3 regions of the Methylobacterium sp. 142-1Y genome follow, and region 3 is predicted to be linked to each of the others. Evidence: predicted binding sites of a transcription regulator. Region 3 holds the regulator's gene; each other region holds the start of a gene.
The links. The regulator PhoB, encoded in region 3, activates phosphate uptake and scavenging genes when phosphate is short. The targets are predictions, from matches to a motif close to TGTCATNNANCTGTCAT.
Positions count from the first base shown of each region.

Region 1: a site for PhoB is predicted at 3,920-3,936, ahead of AC3AOF_RS05465 (PhoX family protein). Genes of this name have one in related genera too.
Region 2: a site for PhoB is predicted at 4,206-4,222, ahead of AC3AOF_RS25910 (YdcH family protein). Genes of this name have one in related genera too.

Region 1 is NZ_CM173224.1:1,148,844-1,155,715, reverse strand. Features, by position in the region: gene AC3AOF_RS05475 (TetR/AcrR family transcriptional regulator) at 1-476, opposite strand, end outside; gene AC3AOF_RS05470 (MFS transporter) at 556-1,755, shown strand; gene AC3AOF_RS05465 (PhoX family protein) at 1,866-3,866, opposite strand; gene AC3AOF_RS05460 (hypothetical protein) at 4,041-4,364, opposite strand; gene AC3AOF_RS05455 (pyridoxal phosphate-dependent decarboxylase family protein) at 4,743-6,161, shown strand; gene AC3AOF_RS05450 (hypothetical protein) at 6,339-6,794, opposite strand.
Region 2 is NZ_CM173224.1:5,639,414-5,646,285, forward strand. Features, by position in the region: gene AC3AOF_RS25885 (LysE family translocator) at 1-238, shown strand, start outside; gene AC3AOF_RS25890 (helix-turn-helix transcriptional regulator) at 309-998, shown strand; gene AC3AOF_RS25895 (VOC family protein) at 1,070-1,435, shown strand; gene AC3AOF_RS25900 (isochorismatase family protein) at 1,535-2,110, shown strand; gene AC3AOF_RS25905 (GlxA family transcriptional regulator) at 2,107-3,114, shown strand; gene AC3AOF_RS25910 (YdcH family protein) at 4,006-4,191, opposite strand; gene AC3AOF_RS25915 (YdcH family protein) at 4,432-4,650, shown strand; gene purE (5-(carboxyamino)imidazole ribonucleotide mutase) at 4,768-5,265, shown strand; gene AC3AOF_RS25925 (5-(carboxyamino)imidazole ribonucleotide synthase) at 5,355-6,389, shown strand; gene AC3AOF_RS25930 (tetratricopeptide repeat protein) at 6,650-6,872, shown strand, end outside.
Region 3 is NZ_CM173224.1:181,058-187,929, reverse strand. Features, by position in the region: gene AC3AOF_RS00835 (acyl-CoA synthetase) at 1-1,551, shown strand, start outside; gene phoB (phosphate regulon transcriptional regulator PhoB) at 2,131-2,832, opposite strand; gene phoU (phosphate signaling complex protein PhoU) at 2,900-3,619, opposite strand; gene pstB (phosphate ABC transporter ATP-binding protein PstB) at 3,702-4,514, opposite strand; gene pstA (phosphate ABC transporter permease PstA) at 4,542-5,468, opposite strand; gene pstC (phosphate ABC transporter permease subunit PstC) at 5,495-6,469, opposite strand; gene pstS (phosphate ABC transporter substrate-binding protein PstS) at 6,639-6,872, opposite strand, start outside.

The DNA.
Region 1 (6,872 bases), 970 kb from region 3:
ATCGGCGCGATGACCCGGTCCAGCACCCTGTCGAGATCCGGAAACGCCTCGCCCCGCGCCGCCGCGCGCTCGGCGATGACGGCGATCTGCTGCCGGGCATAGCCGCAGCAGCGCCGGGGGCCGGCCTCGCCATCGGCGGCGAGCACGTCGCGGATCATCTCGCGGCCGAGCTGCGAGGCCATCTCCTCGGCATATTGCTCGGCCCAGGCCAGGAGGTCGCCGCGGCCGCTGCCGGTCTCGACCGGCACCATGTCCGGCCGCAGCCGCTCGACCGCCACGTCGGCGAGCAGGTCGTTCAACTCGCCCCAGCGCCGGTAGATCGTCGAGGGCGTGACGCCGGCCTCCGCGGCGACCAGCGGGATCGTCACCGCGGCGCGGTCCATCCGGGCAAGGAGATCCCGCGTGGCACGATGGACCGAGGCTTGGACCCGTGCGCTGCGCCCGCCCGGGCGCGGCCCTCCCTCCCGCTCCGCCATCCCACCCTCCAAACGCAAAGAATTTGCTTTTAGCCCGCCGGAGCGCTAACTCTTAACGCAACGGATTTGCTTTAGGGGCATGACGATGCGCGAAGGTCAAGGATCCCGGCGGGTCGACCCGCTCACGGTCCACGCCATGACGCTGGGCGCGTTCTTCGCCGCCGCGGCGGCCCCGACGCCGCTCTACCGGATCTACCAGGAGACCCTGGCGCTCTCGCCGGTCTTCGTCACCCTGGTCTTCGCGGTCTACGCGGTCGCCCTGCTGAAGGCGCTTCTCGTCGCCGGCTCGCTCTCCGACCATCTCGGGCGCCGCCCGGTGATTGCCGGGGCGCTCTGGCTCGAGGCGGCAGCGATGGGCCTGTTCCTGCTGGTCGGGAACGGGGCCGGCTGGCTCGTCGTCGCCCGGATCACCCAGGGGCTCGCCACCGGCATCGCCGCCGCGTCGCTGGGCGCCGCCCTCGTCGATGTGGACCGCACCCGCGGGCCGATCGTCAATGCCGTGGCGCCGCTCGCCGGCATGGCTGTGGGCGCGATCGGCACCAGCGCGCTGATCCAGTATGCGCCGCTGCCGCTGCACCTCGTCTACGGCCTCCTGCTCTGCATCTTCGCCGGGCTGGCGCTGGCGGTGTGGTCCATCCCTGAGAGCGCCGCGACGCGGCCCGGCGCCCTCGCCTCGCTCAAGCCCCGCATGGCCGTCCCGTCCCGGATCCGGCGGCCCTTGGTGCTGGTGACGCCGATCAACCTCGCCAACTGGACGCTCGGCGGCTTCTACCTCTCGCTGGTGCCCTCGGTGGTCGCGGCGGCCACCGGCAGCGGCGCGCCGCTCACCGGCGGTTCGGTCGTCACCGCCCTGATGGTGGCCGGCGCGGTCTCGGTGCTCCTGCGCCGCACGGCGGCGCCGCAGGCCAACCTGACCTTCGGGGTGCTCACCACGGCTCTCGGCGTCGTCGGGGTCGTCGCCGGCATCCACGCGGCGAGCGTGCCGGTGCTGATCCTCGCGACCCTCGTCACCGGAAGCGGCTTCGGCGCCAGCTTCCTCGGCTGCCTCGGCACGATCATGCCGCTCGCCGAGCCCGACGAGCGCGCCGGGCTGCTCGCCGCCTTCTACGTCCAGAGCTACCTCGCCTTCAGCCTGCCGGCGGTCGGCGCCGGATTCCTCGCCCGCACCCTCGGCTTTGCCGCCACCGCCGACCTCTACGCGGCGGCGGTCCTGGTGGTGAGCCTGGGCGGGCTCGCGGTGATGCGGGCCCGGTCGGGGCGGGGCCTGGTGGTGGCATAGGCATCGTTCGCCGAAGTGGTCACCGGTTCGGCAACAAAAATGATGCCAAAGCTGGAAGCTCAGCAGAACTGCGCCATGCAGTTCTGCCGAGCCGCCGAGGGGGAGGGGGTTTAAGTCCCCACGCGTCCCCCACCCCTTTTCGTGATCGCCACCACGGCCGGGCGCGGCGGCAGGGCGGGGTCGAAATCGGGCCAGCGGGTCGCCGGGTTCTCGAAAGTGGCCGGCTGCGCGGTCGGGTCCTCCTCGTCGGCCTCGCCGGGATGCTGCACGGCGACGAAGAAGGTGGTGTCGTCGGGGGTGAAGTAGGGGCCGCACATCTCGGCCCCCAGCGGCACCTGGAAGAAGTGCTTGGCGGTGCCGCGGCGGGCTCCGTCCGTTTCCATCGCCCAGATGCCGTCGGCGCGACCGGTCTTCGACGGCGAGTTGCCGTCCGTGGCGACCCAGAGGCGGCCCTCTCCGTCGACGGCGCAATTGTCCGGCATACCGAACCAGCCGTCCTTCGTCGTCGCCGACGAGAAGGTGGCGCCGATTGCCGCGACCGACGGGTCGCCGCAGCGCACCAGCACCTCCCAGGCGAAGTCCTTCGCCCCGAAGTCGCCGCCCTCGGGCGACAATTCGACGATGTGGCCGAAGCGGTTGTCCGGCCGCGGATTGGCCGCGTCGACCTGGTCGGCCTTGCGGCGGGTGTTGTTGGTCAGCATCACGTAGACCTTGCCGGTCTTGACGTTCGCCTCGACGTCCTCCGGCCGGTCCATCTTGGTGGCGCCGAGCAGATCGGCGGCCCGGCGGGTCTCGATCAGCACGTCGGCCTGGTCGCGAAACCCGTTCTCCGGCGTCAGCGGGCCCTCGCCGAACACGATCGGCAGCCAGGTGCCGCGCCCATCCGCGTCGAAGCGGGCGACCGACAGCGTGCCGTGGTCGAGGATGTCGCGGTTGGCCGCCTTGTTCGCCGTATCCACCGCGTCCGTCGTGACGAAGCGGTAGACGTAGTCGAAGCGCTCGTCGTCGCCCTGGAACACGACGTAGCGGCCGTCCCTGGCCAAGGCCCCGGCGGCGCCCTCGTGCTTGAAGCGGCCCATGGCGGTGCGCTTCACCGGCACGCTCGTCGGATCGAACGGATCGATCTCGACCACCCAGCCGAAGCGGTTCGGCTCGTTGGGCTCCTTGCCCAGGTCGAACCGGTCGTGGAAGCGGGCCCAGCCGTAGAGGTTGCCCGGCATCCCGAGGCGCTTGTGGTTCCTGGCCTCGATCTTGGCTTCCGCCGAGCCCTCCGGCAGGCGGCCCTGGAAGTAGTAGTTGATGTTCTCCTCGCAGGTCAGCCACGTGCCCCAGGGCGTGACGCCGCCGGCACAGTTGTTGAGCATGCCCAAGACCGTCTTCCCCTCCGGGTCGGCGCCGGTGCGCAGGCGGGCCGAGCCGGCGGCTGGGCCGGCGAGCCGCATCGGGGTCATGGCGGTGATGCGGCGGGCGTAGCGGGAGTTCGGCACCACGCGCCAGCGCCCGTCCTCGCGCTTGACCTCGATCACCGAGCCGCCATGGGCCGCCATCTCGATGTCGACGAGGTCGCGGTTCATGCCGGCGAACGCCGCCTTGCCGTCCTGCCGGCCGAGGCCGGGGAACATCAGCTCCTCGTTGGTGTATTCGTGGTTGACGACGAGGAGGCCGTGGCCGGCGGGATCGCCCGCGCCCGGCAGCGGGAAGAACCCCAGGAAGTCGTTGTTGTAGCCGAATTGCATGCCTTGCGCGGCGGCCGACTGCCTGTGCGGGTCGAAGGCCGGCGCGCCGGGCAGGACCGGATCGCCCCAGCGGATCAGCACCTCGGCGTCGTGGCCGTCCGCCACGTGGTGGCGCTCGTCGGCGCCGGCCGGCAATTCGCGGAACGGGAAGGTCTCGGAGGCTGCCGCCGCGACCGCCCGGGGTGCCAGGGTCGCGGAGATCGCCGAGACGGCGAGACTCGCGGCCAAACCTCCCGTCACCCCCCCGCGAAGAATCTCGCGCCGGTCGAAGCGCCGGGCCACGATCGCGCCGAGGGTCGGGTTGGCGCTCGGGTTCGAGCCGGCATCCTCGGATGCCTCGGCCTGCTGCGATCGGTTCAGCGACGGCTGTGTCATCGGGCATCCTCGGCGCACATCACGAATCAAACCGGACGCTTACCTTAGGGACCATGGCGCCCGGATGACAGTTTTCGGCGGGGCGTCCGCCGTCGGGCTGCCAAGTCCTGCGACAGAGCAAGTCCTGCGACAGAGCAAGTCCTGCAACAGAATCGGTGCTCCCGGGCGCGAGCCTCACGGCAGCAGATGCGCGTCCAGCCAGGGAGCTGGGGCCGGGTGCGGCAGACGGCGGGCGATCCAGTCGATCACCGCGTCGGGTGTGTCGAAGAGCGGCGCGCGGGCCAGCGCCTCGCCGGGGCCGTAGGTCTCCGCCACGCGCCACTTGTGGCGCTGCTCCGGCGCGGCGGCGGTGCCGGGCTGCAGGCGGATCAGCAGCGAGACCAACTGATCGCCGAGATAGATCAGGCAGCCATCCTGATCGAGCCCGTCGCTCTGCACGCGGAGATGGCGCTTCGTCAGCGTGCCGGCCGGTCTCGTCTGGGTGCCTCGCCCGAACATCGTGCTCCTCTGGATTCTTCCCGCTGTGAGCTGACATGACGGCTTGGGAGATATCGACGCGAATGCCGGCAATTCCCTATACCGAAGAATTGTTCCGCGCGATTCACCATGATCCTGCATTCAAAAGATGTGCCGCACCTCGCGCAACCTGAAATTGGTTAAACAACCGCAAATAGTATGGTCTCGATTGATCGTGACATGCTTCGACCGTGCCCTCAAGTGTCCCAGAGGCTGGGATCGATTGTCGGATCCGATGTCCACCGCCCCATGGCCCAGTCCGCGATGGCCGGCCTGGACGGGAAGGCGCTCCGGCCGAAAGCTGCTAGACAGCCGGCCGGGCACCGGAAGACCGGGCCGGCGGGAGGGAGTGCCGACGCCATGGACGACGAGACGTTTCGAGCCTGGGCGCGCCGGGCCGCCGACTGGTCGGTGGATTACCTGTCAGGCGTCGGCGAGCGGCCGGTGCGGGCCCAAGTGGCGCCGGGCGAGATCTTCCGCCAGCTGCCCGAGGCCCCGCCCAAGGCGGGCGAGCCGATGAAGGCGATCTTTTCCGACCTCGACCGGGTGGTGATGCCGGGCATGACCCATTGGCAGCATCCGCGCTTCTTCGCCTATTTCCCGGCCAATGCCAGCCCGCCCTCCCTGGTGGCGGAGTTCGTCACCGCGGCGCTCGCCGCGCAATGCATGCTCTGGCAGACCTCGCCGGCGGCGACCGAGCTCGAGACCCGGGTGATGGACTGGCTGCGCCAGATGATCGGCCTGCCGGAAGCCTTCTCCGGCGTGATCCAGGATTCGGCATCGGGCGCGACGCTCGCCGCCCTCCTCACCGCCCGGGAGCGGGCGCTGGACTTCACCGGCAACGCGAACGGCCTCGCCGGCGGGCCGGTGTTGCGGGTCTACGCCTCCGAGCAGGTGCATTCCTCGGTCGACAAGGCGGTGCGCATCGCCGGCATCGGCGACGCCAACCTGGTGCGGATCCCGGTCTCGGGGGCCCTCCACGGCATGGACCCGGACGCCCTCGACGCGGCGATCCGAGCCGACCGCGAGGCGGGGCTGAGGCCTGCCGCCATCGTCGCGTGTCTCGGCGGCACCGGCATCGGCGCCTGCGATCCGATCGAGGCGGTCGCCGCGGTGGCGCGCCGGCATGGGGTGTTTCTCCACGTCGATGCCGCCTGGGCCGGCAGCGCGATGATCTGCCCCGAATTCCGCGACCTGATGCGCGGCGCGGAGCTGGCCGACAGTCTGGTGTTCAACCCGCACAAGTGGCTGTTCACCCATTTCGACTGCTCGGCCCATTTCGTGCGTGACCCGAAGGCGCTCACCGACACGCTGGGCCTTCGCCCCTCCTATCTGCGCACGCTCGGCCGCGACGGCGTCGTCGATTACAATGAGTGGTCGATTCCCCTCGGGCGCCGCTTCCGGGCCCTGAAGCTGTGGTTCGTGATCCGCTCCTACGGCGTCGAGGCGTTGCAGGACATGATCCGCGCCCATGTCGCCTGGGCGCGGGAGCTGGCGGAGATCATCGACGCCGATCCCGACTTCGAGCTGACCTCGGCCCCGGTCCTGTCGCTGTTCAGCTTCCGCTACGCGCCGGCTTGGGCCGATGACCTCGACGCGCTGAACGCCCGCCTCCTGGAGCGGATCAACGACGACGGCCGCACCTATCTGACCCAGACCCGCCACGCGAACCGCTTCGTCATCCGCTTCCAGGTCGGCCAGACCACGACGACGCGGGCGGACGTGATGATGGCGTGGGACGCGGTGCGGGAGATCGCGGCGGGGGTGCGGGCGGGGTGAGGCGGGGCGGCCGAGGCCATCTCCTGCCTCACGGCGGCGGCCATCCTGATGGCCGCCGCCGCAACCTATACTCTCCTTCTAGTCGTACTTCGTCGATCGTTGCAATTTTTTTCAGACAAGGATGATGTTGTTCGAACGTCATGAATGTCGTGAAACTTGCACGATGCCGATCGTCTACTATTGCTGGGGCTCACACTCCTTGCCGTTCCATCTTATTTTGATATGCCGATCGGGGATCTTGATTTTATCCAGGCGCAATGTATCGAAAGCGCAATCGTTGATCCGGTCACTATCGGCGACAGAAGCCTCGCCTACTGGAAGAATGTGAAGAGTGGGCGAATCGCCCAACCCGACGGCAGTGCCGAAGGACCGTGTCTGGTGTGGCCTGATCATAAGCCCCTCTGGTGTCTGTTGACCCTTACTGGTTTGGATTCGTTCGACCTTGGTCGTGGTACCATGGCGCCCTGTATTGTCTATATAAGCAAAAATAGTTTTATCTCCTTCGTTCGATAGTGATATTTCTACGGCGTGGCCTTCCCACCAATCCGTGAATTTCAACGATGCGAGCACGCCGACGATCAGTAAAACACCGATCGCAATCCACTGATTGCGTGTGAAACGAGGAATTGTCATAGCTGCCTTCTGAGGTGGTTTCGTGAAAGCGAATACAGGACTTGGATCGCCACAGTGATTCCGTCTGTGTCAAGGCAC
Region 2 (6,872 bases), 1.1 Mb from region 3:
GCCGCTGTTCTATCTGGCCCTGCTGCCGAACGTCGTCGGCGCCGCGCTCACGCCACCCCAGGTCGGGCTCCTGGCGGCGGTCATCGTCGCGGTCGAGGCCCTGGTGATCGGCGGCCACGTTCTCCTCGCCGGACGGCTGCGGCGCGCGCTTCGCACCCGCGCGGCGGTCCGGCGGGCGAACCGGGTCTCCGGCGGCGTCATGGTCGGCGCCGGCATGGCGGTGGTTGCGGTTCGCTGACGCGCGGGGGCTTCCGTTCGCGCACCCCGTCTGCGACGACGCGACGTCCGATCCGCGCGAGCCTGCCTCGATGTCCCGTGCCGAACGCCTGCTCGACCTCATCCAGGTCCTGCGCCGCCACCGCGGCCCGGTCAGCGGCCGGCACCTGGCCCAGGAGACGGGCGTCAGCCTGCGCACCCTCTACCGCGACATTGCCAGCCTCCAGGCGCAAGGGGCGGCGATCGAGGGCGAACCGGGCCTCGGCTACGTCCTGCGCCCCGGCTTCACCCTGCCGCCGCTGATGTTCCGCGAGGAGGAGATCGAGGCCCTGGTCCTCGGCATGCGCTGGGTGGCGGCGCGGACCGACGACCCCCTGGCGGCGGCGGCGGGCGATGCGCTGGCGAAGATCGCTGCCGTCCTGCCACAGGCGCTGCGCGAACGGCTCGATACCTCGACGCTGATCGTCGGCCCGGCGGAGGCGGTTCCGGAGCGCATCGACCTCGCCGCCCTGCGCGGTGCCATCCGGGCGCAGCACAGGGTGGCGATCCGCTACCGCGACGCCGGCGGGGCGGGATCGGAGCGGGTGATCTGGCCCTTCGCCCTCGGCTTCTTCGAACGGGTGCGGGTCGTCGTCGCCTGGTGCGAGACGCGGGACGACTTCCGCCATTTCCGCACCGACCGGATCGAGGCCCTGACCCTCACCGGGGAGCGCTATCCCCGCCCCCGCCATGCCTTGATGCGGGAGTGGCGGGCGCTCCAGGGCATCGCGCCCGCCGCGTGATCGCTGCTGCCGGAATCTGTCAGCGGGGCCGCGTAGATCCCGGGGCGTCGCACCAGACGGGAACCCCGACGATGCTCCAGCCGACCTACACCCTCCTCTACGTCGACAACCCCGAGGCGAGCGGGCGATTCTACGCCGCCCTGCTCGGCCGCGCCCCGGTCGAGGCGGGCCCGACCTTCGTGCTGTTCGCCTTCGAGACCGGGCTGAAGCTCGGCCTGTGGTCCCGCCACACCGTCGCGCCGGCCGCTTCCGTCACCGGCGGCGGGACCGAGATCGCCGTCACGGTGGTGGACGACGCCACCCTGGAGGCTACCCACGCGGACTGGGCGGCAAGGGGCCTGTCGATCCTCCAGCCGCCGACCGACCTGGATTTCGGCCGCACCTTCGTGGCCCTCGATCCCGACGGACACCGGCTGCGGGTCTTCCGACCGCACTGATGCCTGTCCTTTTTCGTCCGCTTCCGGTCCGGGCGCGGCCTTTCGGGTCTCGGGACGGTGCCTATCCTGGCGCCGTCCCACCCGCTAAGGATCAGCCCCATGCCGGACATCGCCATCCTCGTCATCGACGTGCAGGAATCCTTTCGCCACCGCCCCTACTGGGACGAGGCGGACCTGCCCCGCTTCCTCGATCGCCAGCAGGCCTTGATCGACGGCGCCGTGGCGCGAAACGTCCCCGTCGTGCAGATCTTCCACGTCGAGGACTCCCCTGTCGAGAACCCGGGACCGTTCTCCCTCGCCTCCGGCCATGTCCGTCCCCTGGAGCCCTTGCGGATCGCGCCGGACGCGGTGTTCCACAAGCGGCGCCACTCCGCGCTGGTCGGTAGCGGGCTCGACGTCTGGCTGACCCGCAACGGCATCCGCCGGCTGATCGTCAGCGGCATCCGCACCGAGCAATGCTGCGAGACCACCACACGCCACGCCTCCGATCTCGGCTACGGCGTCGATTACGTCGGCGAGGCGACGCTGACCTTCGCGATGACGGACGCCGCCGGGCGGCGTTGGAGCGCCGAGGAGATCCGGGCCCGCACCGAACTGGTGCTGGCCGGACGCTTCGCCCGCATCGCCACGGTCGAGGAGGCGCTGTCCGGACCGGCGCCCCGCCTCGCCGCGTGAGCGGGCCGGCCGAGATCGCGGTCGTGCCAGAGATCGCGGTCGTGGTGGTGTGCCCGCCGCGCACCCTGCTCCTCGACGTGGCCGGGCCGGTCGAGGTCCTGCGCAAGGCCAACCTGATCCAGGACCGGATCCGCTTCCGGGTCGGCCATGTCGGGCCCTGCCCCGAGGTGACGAGTTCGATCGGACTCGGGCTCTCGGGGCTCGCGCCCCTGCCGTCGCCGCTGCCGGAAGGAGCGATCGTGTTGCTCGCCGGCACGGCGGAACTCGTGCTGGGCGATCCCTCGCCCCCGGGCGCGGACGAGCGGGCGGCCGAAGCGGCGATCGTCGCCTGGCTGCGGGCCGAGGTGCGACCGGGCCACCGCCTGGTCTCGATCTGCTCCGGCGCCCTGCTGGCGGCTCGGGCCGGGCTCCTCGACGGGTATGCCTGCACCACCCATCACGGGGCCTGCGCGGAACTGGCCGCGCTGGCGCCGGCCGCCCGGGTGCTGGAGGACCGGCTGTTCGTCGAGGACTGCGAGCGCCTGACCAGCGCCGGCATCACCGCCGGGATCGACCTGATGCTTCACCTCGTGGCGCGCCTCGTCGATCCGGCCTGCGCGGCGGCGGTGGCGCGCTACCTCGTGGTCTACCTGCGCCGGGCCGGCCACGACCCGCAACTCTCGCCCTGGCTGGAAGGGCGCAACCACCTCCACCCGGCGATCCACCGGGTGCAGGACGCGGTGAGCGCCGATCCGGCCCGGGCCTGGACCCTGGAGGCGCTGGCCGACCTCGCAGCCACGAGCCCGCGCCACCTGTCGCGGCTGTTCAACCGCCATGCCGGGATGAGCCTGCCCCGCTACATCAACGGCTTGCGGGTGGCGCTCGCCCGCGACCTGCTGGCCCGGACCCGCCTCGACATGGAGCGCGTGGCCGAACGGGCCGGCTTTGCCTCGCCGCGCCAGCTCCGCCGGGCCTGGAGCCGCTGGCACGACCAGCCGCCGAGTACCGCCAGGGACTTGCAGTAGCGGCGCCTGGATTCCGAATCACCGCTTGTGCGGGATGGTGCAATCCGCTTGCCCGCTTTGTCGACTCAGCGATCGTCCGGTCGCTTCGCGAGCGGCTGGAGAGGGGTCAGCCCGCGAATGGACGACCATCAGGGCTCATGGCACCAGAAGGTAACTTGGTGTATGTCGACAGACGCCGCTCAGCAACCCTCCCCCTTTGCGGGCTATTGCATTCACACATCTCGGTCCGGTGCTTCTTCCTTTGAAGATAGTGCGCCTCCCCCTGTGGGGAGGGGAGGCGCATATACTGACAGATAGTTAGATCTCAGAGGAAAAGTGTGAATCAGCCAGCATCTGCGGGGGAGGGCGACCCCCGCGTCAGTAGGGCCGGGAGTGGGGCAGCGCGGCGCTGATCCAGACGTGCCCTTGAATGTCGCGACCTCTCCGGAAGCGTCGCCCCCCGTCCCGCCCCGCATCCGAGGGGCACCCTCCCCCCTCCCAAACCGGGCTTGCCTGATTTGGGCATAGGGATGCGAAACTCGGGCAAGCCAGAGTTTCGTAGGGGGAGGATTCTGGCGCGATAGCCGTCACGCCGATGCAAAACAGGCCAAAAAGGATCTCTCGACCGCGGCCCGAGAGCTTGCTGCAGGTCTGGGCGTCGTCGAGTCGATGCGAAAGGTCTACCGGACACGTCGGCCGGCAAGGCGAGGCAACCTGCAGTTAAAAACGGTATCTTGCAGTCACATCTGCGAAACGGTGCGTCGAAATCGCGACGGAGAAGGACAAGAAAGAAGGAAGACTTCAATCGCCCGGGTCGGGCGGCTCCGACGGTGCCGGGGCTAGGCGAATGTCCTCCGGTCAGGGGCCGCCGCGTCGAACGCTGGCGCGGCGGCGCTGGAGAATTTTTCCGGGCTAGTGCATCACGCGGGTGGACGTCGTCCGCAGGCGACTGATCTCATCCTTCAGGTGAAGCTTTCGCCGCTTGAGTTCTACAACTCGCAAGTCGTCTGTGGAGAGGTGGGTGATTGCGTCCTGGATCTCGCGCTCCAACGATTCGTGCTTACGCTCAAGCTCGGAGAGATGCGTGTTCAGCGACATCAGCCATTGCCTCCTGTCATGTAGGTGACACACGGAGCCTGCCACAGCCCGCGGCCGATGTCTAAGGCATTCCGTATTGCATTTGCGTAATGTGCACCGCAGCACCCAGCCAAGGAGCCCGGCCAAGGAGGGGCTGCACAACCCTGCCGACACACTCGCGACGCCCTTGCCGGAGGCAGGGGCCTGGTTCATGCTTCGCCGCATATTTCCAGGGGCATATCTCCAGAACTTGGGGCGGCGATGGCGTTCGAGTTGAGTGCGGAATCGACGGAGGAATTCGAGACCGAGCTGGCGCGGCTCCGGGAGGAGCATCGCGACCTCGACGACGCGATCGAGGCCCTGTCCGGGGTCATGGCCGGCGACCGCCTGCAGCTCCAGCGGCTCAAGAAGCGCAAGCTGGCGCTTCGCGACCGCATCTCGTTCCTGGAGGACCAGCTGACCCCGGACATCATCGCCTGACGGGTCGACCGGGCATTTGCACTCGGCTTGCACGAATGCAAATGCGTCGCTACTGCGACAGGATCGGCTGCGGCCCGCTCGCGGCCTGGCAGCGCTTTCTGGAGGATGCGCTTGACGATGGCGGCATCGCCCCCCGTCGCGGTGATCATGGGCAGCCAGTCGGACTGGGCCACGATGCGCCACGCCGCCGAGACGCTCGATGCGCTCGGCATTCCCTACGAGGCCCGCATCGTCTCGGCCCACCGCACCCCCGACCGCCTGGTCGCCTTCGCCAAGGGCGCCAAGGCCGCGGGCTTCCGGGTGGTGATCGCGGGTGCCGGCGGCGCCGCCCACCTGCCCGGCATGGCGGCCGCGATGACGCCGCTGCCGGTCTTCGGCGTGCCGGTCGAATCGAAGGCGCTGTCGGGCCAGGACAGCCTCCTGTCGATCGTGCAGATGCCGGCCGGCATCCCGGTCGGCACGCTGGCGATCGGCCGGGCCGGCGCCGTCAACGCCGCCCTGCTGGCCGCTGCCGTCCTCGCCCTGAGCGACGACGACCTCGCCGGCCGGCTCGACGCCTGGCGCGCCCGCCAGAGCGCCGCGGTGGCCGAACACCCGGATAAGAGCGCCCCGTGAGCATCACGCCCCCCATCGCGCCGGGCGCGACCCTCGCCATCGCGCCCGGCGCGACCATCGGAATCATCGGCGGCGGCCAGCTCGGCCGCATGATCGCGGTCGCGGCGGCGCAGTACGGGCTGAAATGCCATATCTACTGCCCCGATCCGGACAGCCCGGCCTTCGAGGTGGCGGGACGGCGCACGATCGCGGCTTACGACGACGCGGCGGCGCTCCGGGCCTTCGCCGATTCCGTCGACGTGGTGACGTACGAGTTCGAGAACATTCCGAGTGCCGCGGCCGAGATCCTGGCGGCGCGCCGGCCGCTGCATCCGAGCGCCTCGGCGCTCGCCACCACCCAGGATCGGCTGACGGAAAAAAGCTTCGTCGCCGGCCTCGGCATCCCGGTGGCGCCGTTCCGGGCGGTGGACGACGCGGCGGGCCTCGCCGAGGCGATCAGGGAGATCGGCCTGCCGGCGGTGCTGAAGACCCGGCGCTTCGGCTATGACGGCAAGGGGCAGGTGATGCTGCGCGAGGCGGTCGCCGATCCCGCCGCCGTGATGGCGTCCCTGCGCGACCAGCCCTGCATCCTCGAAGGCTTCGTGCCGTTCGAGGCCGAGGTGTCGGTGGTCGCCGCCCGCAACGCGGAAGGGCGCTTCTCGGCCTACAGCCCGTGCGCCAACGAGCACCGCCACCACATCCTCGCCCGCACGGTGGTGCCGGCCCCCGGCATGGCGCCCGAGACCGCCGCGGAAGCGGTCGAGATCGCCCGCAGGATCGCCGACGCGCTCGGCTATGTCGGCGTGCTGGCGGTCGAGCTGTTCCTGGTGCGCGGCGCCGACGGCCGGGCGAGCGTGGTGGTCAACGAGATCGCCCCGCGGGTGCACAATTCCGGCCACTGGACCATCGAGGGAGCCGAGACCTCGCAATTCGCCCAGCACGTCCGGGCGATCTGCGGCTGGCCCCTCGGCAGCGCATCGCTCACCGGCACGAGCGTCGAGATGCTGAACCTGATCGGGGCCGAGGCCGACGACTGGACCCGGATCCTCGCCGAGCCGGGCCGCCATCTCCACCTCTACGGCAAGGGCGAGGCTCGCCCCGGCCGCAAGATGGGGCACGTCACCCGGGTCGCGACCGGGTCCTGACCCGTTGAGGCCCCTTGCAGGTGCGGCTTTCCGGCCACACCCGGTCCCGGCGGCGCGCTCCCCTGCCCTTGCGGCGGTAAGAGGCCACACCTTCGCCACATCGGACCGCACAAGCGTCGGGGGCGCATCGCTTTAAGCCGGCGTTCACCCCGATCCGGAATGGTCTGTCCGGCACCGGGACCGCGGCTCGAGCGGCGCGTGCGTGCGAATGGCGAAGGTGTGCGGCGCGACGTGGATGCGCCGCCCCGGGGGAGCGGGCGATGAACAACGTGATCGGCTTGAGCCGCGTGACACCGGCGGCCCGGATGCTGGGGGCGACGGTGCTGACCGCGCTGGCGCTCGCCGGCTGCGACACCGTCAGCCGGGCCACCGCGACGCGGCAATTCGCGGTGGTCGAGGCCGACAAGTCCGGCGCCACCGAGGTCAACATCGCCTCGCTGTCGGACGTGATCCAGCGCAACCCGAGCGACGCGGCGGCCTACA
Region 3 (6,872 bases):
GAGAGGGCGGCCACGGTGTTTCCCGACCATACGGCCGTGATCCACGGAAATTTGCGGCGCAGCTACCGCGACCTCTACGCCCGTTCCCGGCGCCTCGCCTCGGCGTTGAAGGCCCGCGGCATCGGGCGGGGCGACACGGTGGCGGTGATGCTCGCCAACACCCCGGCGATGATCGAGTGCCATTACGGGGTGCCGATGGCCGGCGCGGTGCTCAACACCCTCAACACCCGGCTCGACGCCGCGATCATCGCCTTCTGCCTCGACCACGGCGAGGCCAAGGTGGTGATCACCGACCGGGAATTCGCCCGCATCATGGGCCCGGCTCTGACCCAGGCCGGGGTGAAGCCGCTCGTCATCGACTACGACGATCCCGAATACGACGGTCCGGGCGAGCGCCTCGGCACGATCGAGTACGAGGACTTTCTGGGTCAAGGCGATCCCGGTTACGCCTGGGCGATGCCGGGCGACGAGTGGGACGCGATCAGCCTAAACTACACCTCGGGCACCACCGGCGACCCGAAGGGCGTGGTCTACCACCATCGCGGCGCGTCGCTGCTCGCGGTCGGCAACGTGGTGGCGGGCAATCTCGGCCGGCACCCGGTCTATCTGTGGACCCTGCCGATGTTCCACTGCAACGGCTGGTGCTTTCCCTGGACCCTGTCGGTGGTGGCCGGCACCCATGTCTGCCTGCGGCAGGTGCGGGCGAAAGCCATGTACGACGCCATCGCGGATCACGGCGTGACGCATCTGTGCGGCGCGCCGATCGTGATGTCGCTCCTCATCAACGCCGCCGCGGCCGAGCGGCGGGAGCTACCCAACCGCGTCTCCTTCCTCACCGCGGCGGCGCCCCCGCCGGAAGCGGTGCTCGCCGGCATGGCCGAGGCGGGATTCGACGTCACCCACGTCTACGGGCTGACCGAGACCTACGGCCCGGCGGTGGTGAACGAGTGGCACGCCGACTGGAACGCCTTGGGCAAGGACGAGCAGGCCGCCCGCAAGGCGCGCCAGGGCGTGCGCTACCCGCCGCTCGAGGCGCTGGACGTGCTCGATCCCGAGACGATGCAGCCGGTCCCCGCCGACGGCGAGACGCTGGGCGAGGTGATGTTCCGCGGCAACGTGGTGATGCGCGGCTACCTCAAGAACCCGACAGCCACCGAGGCCGCCTTCGCGGGCGGCTGGTTCCATTCGGGCGATCTCGGGGTGAAGCACCCGGACGGCTACATCCAGCTCAAGGATCGCTCGAAGGACATCATCATCTCAGGGGGCGAGAACATCTCGTCGATCGAGGTCGAGGAGGCCCTGTTCAAGCACCCGGCGGTGGCCGCCGCCGCCGTGGTCGCCAAGCCCGACGAGAAATGGGGCGAGACGCCGTGCGCCTTCGTCGAACTGAAAGGCTCCGAGATGGTCTCGGCCGAGGAGCTGATCGGCTGGTGCCGCCAGTCGCTCGCCGGCTTCAAGGTGCCCAGGCACGTTGTCTTCACGGAACTGCCGAAGACCTCGACCGGCAAGGTGCAGAAGTTCGTGCTGCGGGAGATGGCGAAGGCATTGTGAGACGGGTTCGACCTGAACTGTTCCGGCCGCAATAAAGGGCGGGATCCCCCTCTTCGCCGTGGATGCAGGGCTGTCCGGGGAAAGAAAGTATCGCTGGTCTTGAACCCTCCCCCCTCTGCGGGGGAGGGTGCCCGGCGGCGCCGGGCGGGAGAGGGGAACCACGCTTCCGGATGAGGCGGAACCGTTCTGACTGGCGCCCTCTGAATCAGCGTCGCGCTGCCCCTCTCCCGGCCTGCTCCGCAGGCCACCCTCCCCCGCAGAGGCTAGCGTGTTCACACTTCTCGGTTCGAGAGCTTCTCCGGTGAAGGTCGCGCGCCTCTCCTCCCCCCGGCGATCCCGGGCTTGCCCGGAATCGCTGCAAGTTGTGGGGAGGAGTTGGAGGTGGGGGTGGTGCCGCGTAGAGCGCGAGGCTACTCCGGCACCACCCCCACCCCTAACCCCTCCCCACAAGGGGAGGGGAAAGCGCGCATATTTACAGAGGGTTAGCTCACGAAGGAGAAGTGTGAATCCGCTAGCCCGCAGAGGGGGGAGGGGGAACTTGCGCTCTTCTTGCCGCGAACAGTTCACACGAAGACCGTATCACGCCTCCGGCGCGAACATCTCGTCGAACGAATAGCCCGAGCCCCGCACGGTGCGGATCGGGTCGCTGTCGCGGCCGCGGTTGATCGCCTTGCGCAGGCGGCCGATATGCACGTCGACGGTGCGCTCGTCGATATAGACGTCGTGCCCCCAGACGCCGTCGAGCAGTTGCTCGCGCGAGAAGACGCGTCCGGGGCTCTGCATCAGGAATTCGAGCAGCTTGAACTCGGTCGGGCCGAGATGCAGCTCGCGACCGTCGCGGCGGACGCGGTGGCTGACCCGGTCGAGCTCGATGTCGCCGGCGATCAGGAGGTCGGCGACGTGGGCGGGCTTGGCCCGCCGCAGGAGCGCCCGCACCCGCGCCAGCAGTTCCGGCACCGAGAACGGCTTGACGATGTAGTCGTCGGCACCGGTGGCGAGGCCCCGCACCCGGTCGCCCTCCTCGCCGCGGGCCGTCAGCATGATCACCGGCAGCCGCTCGGTCTCGCGGCGGGCGCGGATGCGCCGGCACAGTTCGATGCCGGACAGGCCCGGCATCATCCAGTCGAGGAGGACGAGGTCCGGCACCTGCTCGCGCAGGCGGATATCCGCCTCGTCGCCCCGGGCGACGGCGTCGACCTCGAAGCCCTCGGCCTCGAGGTTGTAGCGCAGGAGGAGGGTGAGGGCTTCCTCGTCCTCGACGATCAGGATGCGGGTACTCATCGGGGGCACTCAGGCGGGGGCGGGGGTAAAGGCCCGCCGGGCCGCAAGGCCCGGACGGGCGTCGCCCTCAAGCCTCGGGCGGGGTGTCGAGGGTGGCGAAGCTCGAACGGTCGTTCTTCGGACGCTCGGTCGGCAGGGTCTCGCCGGTGGCGAGGTAGTGGATGGTCTCGGCGATGTTGGTGGTGTGGTCGCCGATGCGCTCGACGTTCTTGGCGCAGAACAGCAGGTGCGTGCAGAACGTGATGTTGCGCGGATCCTCCATCATGTAGGTCAGGAGTTCGCGGAACAGCGAGGTGTAGAGCGCGTCGATGCCGCCGTCCCGGGCCCAGACGTCGAGGGCCGCGACGGTGTCCTGGGTGGCGTAGGCGTCGAGCACGTCCTTGAGCTGCTCCTGGACCAGCTCGTTCATGTGCTCCACGCCGACGACGATCTTCTGCAGCTGGACCTGGTCGGCGATGGCGACGACGCGCTTGGCGACGTTCTTGGCCAGATCCCCGATGCGTTCGAGGTCGCCCGAGACGCGGATCGCCGAGATGGTCTCGCGCAGGTCGACCGCCAGCGGCTGGCGGCGGGCGATGAGGAGGATGGCCTTCTCCTCGATCTCGCGCTGCAGCCCGTCGAGACGCTGGTCGGTGGCGATCACCGCCTGGGCGAGGGCGGCGTCGCGGCGCAGGAGCGCCTGGCCGGAATCGGCCACCATCTTTTCGGCGATGCCGCCCATCTCGGCGATGCTGCGCCGCAGGTTCTGCAACTCCTGATCGTAGGAGGTGACGATGTGGCTCGACATGGGATCTGGCTCCTCGCGCGGAGGTGGAGCGTAGGCTTGTGCCGGCCCGGCAGACCGGGCCGGCGGATGATCGCGTCAGGCCTCAGCCGAACCGGCCGGTGATGTAGTCCTGGGTCTGGCGCTTCGACGGGTTCATGAACAGCCGGTTGGTCGGCCCGAACTCGATCAGCTCGCCGAGATACATGAAGGCGGTGAACTGCGAGATGCGCGCCGCCTGCTGCATGTTGTGGGTGACGATGGCGATGGTGAACTCGCCCCGCAGCTGCTCGATCAGTTCCTCGATGCGGCCGGTCGAGATCGGGTCGAGGGCCGAGGTCGGCTCGTCGAACAGGATCACCTCCGGGCGCTGCGCCACCGTGCGGGCGATGCAGAGGCGCTGCTGCTGGCCGCCGGACAGGCCCATGCCGGACTGCTTGAGCTTGTCCTTGACCTCGTCCCAGAGGGCGCCCTTGCGCAGGGCCTCCTCGACGCGGTTGTCGAGATCGGCCTTGCCGAGGCGCTCGTAGAGCCGGATGCCGAACGCGATGTTGTCGTAGATCGACATCGGGAACGGGGTCGGCTTCTGGAACACCATGCCGACCCGGGCGCGCAGCTCGTTGAGGTCGATCGAGGAATCCAGGATGTTGCGGCCGTCGAGCAGGATCTCGCCTTCCGCGCGCTGCTCCGGATACAGGCTGTAGATCCGGTTGAAGGTGCGCAGCAACGTCGACTTGCCGCAGCCGGACGGCCCGATCAGGGCGGTGACCTGGCGGTCGAGGAAGTTGAGGTTGATGTTCTTCAGGCCCTTGAAGTCGCCGTAGTAGAAGTTGAGGTCCTTGACGGCGAGGCGGATCGCGGCGGACTCGTCGGCCGTGCTCTGGCCCACGACCGGCACGGCGGTGGCGGTGGCGCTCATCGGGGTGTCTCCGGGCAAGGTATCGGATCAGCGGCCCTTGGGACCGCTCAGGACGAGGCGGGCCACGATCGACAGGCCCAGGATGGTGACGGTGATGAGGAGCGCGCCGGCCCAGGCCAGCTGGCGCCAGTTCTCGTAGGGCGAGAGCGCGAACTGGTAGATCATCACCGGCAGGTTCGCGACGCCGCCCATCAGGTTGGGGCTGAACCAGGAATTGTTGTTGAGCGCGGTGAAGAGCAGGGGCGCGGTCTCGCCGGCGATGCGGGCCAGCGCCAGGAGCACGCCGGTCACGATGCCCGACTGGGCCGCCCGCCAGGTGACGGAGCGGATCACGATCGAGTACGGGGCGCCGAGGGCGACGCCGGCCTCGCGCAGGGGGCCGGGCACCAGGCGCAGCATGTCCTCGGTGGTGCGCACGATCACCGGGGTGGCGATGATGGCGAGCGCCACGGCACCGGCCCAGCCCGAATAGCCGCCCATCGGCCGCACCATCAGGGTGTAGACGAAGAGGCCGATCAGGATCGACGGCGCCGAGAGCAGGATGTCGTTGAGGAAGCGGATCAGGTTGGCGAGGTGCGAGCCTCGGCCGTACTCGGCGAGGTAGGTGCCGGCGAGCACGCCGACCGGCGTCGCCACGACGATGCCGAGCACCGTCATCACCAGGCTGCCGAGGATCGCGTTGGCGATGCCGCCGCCCTCGGAGCCGGGGCCCGGCGTGACCTGGGTGAACAGGGCCGGCGAGAATCCCTGCACGCCCTGGATGATGAGCATGAGCAGGATCGAGCCGAGCACGACGGCGCCGAGCACGGTCGCGGCGGTGCAGCCGACGATGAGGAGCTTGTCGGCGGAGCGCCGGCCGGCGCGGACCCGGCCCCAGGCCTGCGGGGCGGGCGGGAGGCGGGCGGGAGCGGTCGGGCCTTCGGAGCCTGAGACCGCGGCGGGGGAAGCGTTCATCGGGAAACGTCCGTGCGGGAGCGGGATCAGGCCACCTTCGCGCGGCGCACCAGCAGCCGGGCGATGATGAGCACGATGAAGGTGACGACGAAGAGGATGCAGCCGAGCGCCATCAGCGCGTGGAGCTGCATGCCGTCGGCCTCGTTGAACTCGTTGGCGATGCGCGAGGCGATGGTCGAGCCGGGATCGAAGATCGAGGCCGAGAGGCGGTTGGCGTTGCCGATCACGAAGGTGACCGCCATCGTCTCGCCGAGCGCGCGGCCGAGGCCGAGCATGATCGCGCCGATGATCGAGACCGAGGCCTGCGGGATCAGGACGTGGCGCACGACCTCCCAGGTGGTGCAGCCGATGCCGTAGGCGCTCTCGCGCAGGACGGTCGGGATCTGGTCGAGCATGTCGCGGGTGATCGAGGCGACGAAGGGCACGATCATGATCGCCAGGATGATGCCGGCGGTGAGCACGCCGACGCCCGACGGCACCTGGGCGTAGAACAGGGTGCCGACGATCGGCATGCCCTCGACCACGTTCGAGACCGGGATCTGCACGAAGCGCGCGAAGAGCGGCGCGAAGATGAACAGGCCCCACATACCGTAGATGATGCTCGGCACGGCGGCGAGCAGCTCGATCGTCATCGCGACCGGGCGGCGCGCCCAGCCGGGGCAGAGCTGCGTCAGGTAGATCGCGATGCCGAGCGAGATCGGCACGCCGATGAGGAGGGCGAGCAGCGCCGAGACCAGGGTGCCGATGATGGCGACGAGGGCGCCGTATTCCTCGCGCCCGACGTTCCAGGCGCTCGAGGTCAGGAAGCCGGGGCCGAACTCCCGGAAGGCCGGCCAGCCGCCATAGGCGATCGAGGCCAGGATGCCGGCGAGCACCAGGAGCACCAGCAGCGCCGAGGCGAGGGCGGCGCCGCGGAAGATGCGGTCGCCCACGGGGCTCGGGGCGCGGCGGGCGACTTGGGGACTTGCCGCCAATGCGACGTTCTCAGACAACGCGACCATCCGGGTTTCCCTTGGAGTGAGCGGCCTCTAGCGCGCTCGGCGGATCGAGGCGAGTCGGACGCGATCCGGCGGGGGGCGGGATCTCGGCTTTCCTCAAGCGCCGCGCAGGCCCGCATGCGGACCGGCGGAAGGAGGGCGGGACCACCCCGCCCTCCCGAGATTCGTTCTATCAGTTGCTCAGGACGGGCTTGCCGTCCTTGGTGATCGACTTCCACTCGTCCTCGACCTGGGTGACGACCTTGGCGGGCAGCGGCACGTAGTCGAGGGCGGTCGCCATCGGGCCGCCGTTCTTGTAGGCCCAGCGGAAGAACTTCAGCACCTCGGCGGTGCGGGCGGCGTCGGCCGGGTTCTTGTGGACCAGGATGAAGGTCGCGGCGGTGATCGGCCAGGCCTTCGCGCCGGG